DNA from 2 places in the Halomonas sp. I5-271120 genome. Region 1 is predicted to be linked to the other one. Evidence: predicted binding sites of a transcription regulator. Region 1 holds the regulator's gene; the other holds the start of a gene.
The links. Region 1 encodes sigma-54, which starts transcription at its own class of promoters, with help from an activator protein. Its sites were predicted from a motif close to TGGCACNNNNNTTGCTNT; they were not measured.
Positions count from the first base shown of each region.

Region 1 (2,390 bases):
GAGTCGAGATCGCTCGTGCGCTGGCCACCGAGCCGGCCTTCATCCTGCTCGATGAGCCCTTCGCTGGCGTCGACCCGATCTCGGTATCCGACATCAAGTCGATCATCCGTGCCCTGCGCGCACGCGGCATCGGCGTACTGATCACCGACCACAACGTGCGTGAGACCCTGGATATCTGCGACAGCGCCTACATCGTCGGCGACGGTGAAATCATTGCCGCAGGCGATACCGAGGCCATCCTCGCCAACCAGAAGGTCAGGGACGTCTACCTGGGCGAGGATTTCCGGCTCTAGGCCTCACTGCAGCGCTCTAGATGCCAATCTGGCGCAGGAACCCCACCTCCCCCGACGACACAAAGCCCCTGCCTGACATTCGAAATGCGAATCTTTGCCTGTCAATGGCATGTTTATTGCTAATGATTTGCTCTCAGTGGCTTGCATGGCATCCGGCCAGGGGCTAAGTTATCCATTCCATTTTGCTGACACGCGCCACGCCATGGTCATGAAACCCTCGTTGCAACTCCGCGTCGGCACCCAGCTGACCATGACACCTCAGCTCCAGCAGGCGATCGCGCTGCTGCAACTCTCGACCCTGGATTTGCGCCAGGAGATTCAGCAGGCGCTGGAATCCAACCCCATGCTGGAACTCGATGAGGCCTATGGCGAGCAGGACGTTGCCGAGCCACGTGAGGATGACTGGTCTACCGAGATTCCAAGCGAGTTGTCTACCGACAGCGACTGGTCTGATACCTATCAGGACATGGCGGCCTCAGGAGCCGGCTCAGAGGGCCCCGACCTCGATCGCAATGCCATCGGTGTCAGCCTGCGCGACCATCTCGCCTGGCAACTGGCCATGGCCGACGTCAATGATACCGAACGCCAGATTGCCGAGAGCCTGATCGATGCCGTGGCCCCCAGCGGCTACCTGGAAGGCAGCCTCGACGAATTGACTCAGGGCCTGCGTGCCCAGGGGCTCGACAGCCTCAAGACCAGTGACGTCGAACGGGTCCTGCTGCGCCTGCAGCAGTTCGAGCCCACCGGTATCTTTGCCCGCGACCTGCGCGAGTGCCTGCTACTCCAACTTGGCGCCCTGCCGGCAGACATTCCCCTGCTTCCCCAGGCCAAGCGCCTGATTCGCCAGTTTCTCGAGGCCCTGGCCAGCGATGATCGCAAGCTGCTCAAGCGGCGGTTGCGACTGGACGACGAGCAGCTAGGCCAGGTGATCGCCCTGATCCGCTCACTCGATCCGCGACCCGGCCAGGCGTTCGACAACGACGGCAGCGATTATGTGATTCCCGACCTGATCGCCCGGCACAGCCATGAGGGGTGGCATATCGAGCTCAACCCCGAGGCACTGCCGCGGATGCGCATCCAGCCGGATTATGCCGCACTGATTCGTCGTGCCGACAAGAGCGACGACAACACCTTCATGAAGCAGCATCTGCAGGAGGCTCGCTGGCTGATCAAGAGCTTGTCGAGCCGCAACGACACCCTGCTGCGCGTGGGGCGCGAAATCATGGTTCGCCAACTCGATTTCCTCGATAAGGGCGAAGAGGCCATGAAGCCCCTGATCCTGGCCGACATCGCCGCACAGGTCGAAATGCATGAATCGACGATCTCGCGGGTCACCACGCAGAAATTCATCCATACCCCGCGGGGCGTTTTTGAGCTGAAGTATTTCTTCTCGAGCCAGGTCGGCGGCGAAGGCGGTGACGCGCATTCCAGTACGGCCATTCGCGCGCGGCTAAAGAAGCTGATCGGCAGCGAGCCGCCGCGCAAGCCGCTCTCAGACAGCAAGCTGGTCGATCTGCTGGCCGATAGTGGTATACAGGTAGCCAGGCGTACCGTGGCCAAGTATCGAGAAGCGCTGGGCATCCCACCTTCCAGTGAGCGCAAGCGGCTTTCATGATGCCGTGAAGAACCGCACCTTAACGGCATAACCTGTTGACCTGGCGGTGGAAAAACACCGAAAGTAATCGCGTAGGAAAAGCGCCTTGAGAAGGGGTATGCAGCGCGCCAAAAAGGGTTACAATCGATTGGCCAACCGCAGGATAAGGAGCGTGCCATGCAAGTCAACATCACCGGCCATCACGTCGAACTCACCGACGCACTGCGTGACTATGTGAACGAGAAGCTCGCCCGCCTGGAGCGTCATTACGACAACATCACCACGGTTCAGGCCACCCTTTCCATCGAGAAAGAGCGCCAGCAGGCCGGCTGCACCCTGCATGCAGCCGGTGCTGAATTGCATGCCGAAGCCGAAGACACAGATATGTACGCCGCGATTGACGCCCTCGCCGACAAGCTCGACCGTCAGCTTGTCAAGCACAAGGAAAAAACACAGGCGCGCGCCCAAGGCGCCAGCGTTCGCTGACATCATGACGTTGGAAT
Region 1 is NZ_CP130701.1:2,794,696-2,797,085, reverse strand. It holds gene lptB (LPS export ABC transporter ATP-binding protein) at 1-293, shown strand, start outside; gene Q2K57_RS12495 (RNA polymerase factor sigma-54) at 496-1,908, shown strand; gene hpf (ribosome hibernation-promoting factor, HPF/YfiA family) at 2,065-2,373, shown strand; gene Q2K57_RS12485 (PTS sugar transporter subunit IIA) at 2,378-2,390, shown strand, end outside.

Region 2 (2,390 bases), 1.2 Mb from region 1:
CTTGATAGGCGATGGGGCGTCAGCGGTGTCTGCTTCACCAGGTGCGCCACCACCTCTAACAGATGGTCGGCGGGCAGTACCTCAAGGCCGCTCACCAGCGCTGCCTCATCGGCATTGGCGCGGGGCACAATCAGCTTGCGGCCCCGTGCCCGCGTGGCAAGCGCCACCGGCAGCACCCCGGGCACCGGGCGCAAGCGGCCGTCGAGGGCCAACTCGCCGAGGCATTCCAGATCGGTCAGAGATTCGGCGGGCAGCTGGCCGGAGGCCACCAGGATGCCCAGCGCGATCGGCAGATCGAAGCGCCCGCCTTCCTTGGGCAGGTCGGCAGGCGCCAAATTGAGGGTGATGCGCCGCGTGGTGGGAAACTCAAGCTGGGAATTGACCAGGGCGCTGCGCACCCGTTCGCGGCTTTCCTTAACCGCCGTCTCCGGCAGGCCGACCAGAGTCAGGCCCGGCAAGCCGTTGGCCAGATGTACTTCAACCAGCACCTCGGGGGCCTCGAGGCCGAGGCTCGCCCGGCTCGAGATGATCGCCAGTGTCATACGCGTTCCTTGCGTAGCTCAGTGTCGTCTCCTAGACACTAGCGCAGATAACGCCCGCCTGTCGCTGACTCCCGACTCAACGCGCGCCTGGTCTCAATGCTGGCCCGGGGCCTTCTTGTCAGCGGACGATTTAGCCGCCTTGTCGTCACTCGGGGTTGCTTCGTCGGCCGGCGACTCATCCAGCGCCTCAGGGGCAACCTCTGCGGCTTCGGCCGCCAGCGGCGTTTTGGTAGACGCCGAGGTATCGCGTTCGATGGCGGCCTCCAGCGCTGCGACCTGTTTCTCCAGCGATTCGACCCGCGAGCGGGTGCGCTGCAGTACATCCATCAGGATGTCGAAGTCCTCGCGGGTCACCAGTTCCATGCGATCGAAGGCGCTGCGCACTACCTGTTGAACGCTGCGCTGCAGCTCCTCGGGGGCATGGGAGGCGCCCTGCAGGCGCTCGCCGAGCTGCTGGGCCAGACGGCTGATACGATCGTTCGTCACCATGGGTCGCACTCCTGTCGGTCAATGTCGATGGCTTTTTACAGGATACGCAAGGCACGGCGATCACGCATGCACTCTACGTCCCCTCCAGCACTTCACTCTCTTGGTGCACCGCCCCGCTGAGCGTTCAATGCACCCTGCAAGCGCACCGTCGGGAGGCATTGGCACCAAATTAGTGCGCAAATACATGCTGCATTGCGAAGTCATTTCTTCTTAGACTCACAACAACCTCACATCTTTCTGATTTACTTGAATTAAATCGGGATTGGCACGCTATGCGCTAAGCCTTAGTTACGCATCACCAAGAAAGCGAAAGCACGCCAACGACAACCCCTTCCAGTGGGAGACACGGAATGAAACTCATCACTGCCATCATCAAGCCGTTCAAGCTCGACGATGTCCGCGAGGCGCTGGCCGACAACGGCGTCCAGGGCATCACGGTGACCGAGGTCAAGGGCTTCGGCCGCCAGAAGGGCCATACCGAGCTCTATCGCGGCGCCGAATACGTCGTCGACTTCCTGCCCAAGGTCAAGGTCGAGATCGCCGTCGATGATTCACGTCTTGAAAGCGTTCTCGAGGCCATTCGCAACGCCGCCAATAGCGGCAAGATTGGCGATGGCAAGCTGTTCGTCACCCCACTGGAGGATGTGATCCGCATCCGTACCGGCGAGCGTGGTGCCGACGCGGTCTGATCCGCAGCGACCCGACGCAGGGCCCTTTACATAACAACCTAACCCTATAACGCGAGTACCACCGTCAGCGTCACAACGACACAAGGCAGCGCTGGCCCAGGAGAGTACCCTATGATCGAACTTTCAGAGCTGACTTACGCGCTCGATACCTTCTACTTCCTCATCTGCGGCGTGCTGGTGATGTGGATGGCCGCTGGCTTCGCGATGCTTGAAGCCGGCCTGGTCCGTTCCAAGAACACCGCCGAAATCCTGACCAAGAACGTGGTCCTGTTCGCGATCGCCTGCACCATGTACCTGGTGGTCGGCTACTACATCATGTATTCCAGCAGCGCCGGCGGTTTCCTGCCGAACCTGGGCTTCCTGATCGGTAGCGAAAACACCCTGGACGCCATCACCGCAGGCGGTGACGACGCGCCCTACTACTCCATGCGTTCCGACTTCTTCTTCCAAGTGGTGTTCGTGGCAACCGCCATGTCCATCGTCTCGGGTGCCGTCGCCGAGCGCATGAAGCTGTGGGCCTTCCTGGCCTTCGCTGTGGTCATGACCGGCTTCATCTATCCGGTGTCCGGCTACTGGACCTGGGGCGGCGGCTGGCTTTCCGAGGTCGGTTACTCCGACTACGCCGGTTCCGGCATCGTGCACCTGGCCGGTGCTGCGGCAGCACTCGCTG
Region 2 is NZ_CP130701.1:1,553,550-1,555,939, forward strand. It holds partial or broken gene Q2K57_RS06895 (YifB family Mg chelatase-like AAA ATPase) at 1-542, opposite strand, end outside; gene Q2K57_RS06900 (accessory factor UbiK family protein) at 636-1,031, opposite strand; gene Q2K57_RS06905 (P-II family nitrogen regulator) at 1,382-1,720, shown strand; gene Q2K57_RS06910 (ammonium transporter) at 1,832-2,390, shown strand, end outside.
Region 2: a site for sigma-54 is predicted at 1,295-1,312, ahead of Q2K57_RS06905 (P-II family nitrogen regulator). Genes of this name have one in related genera too.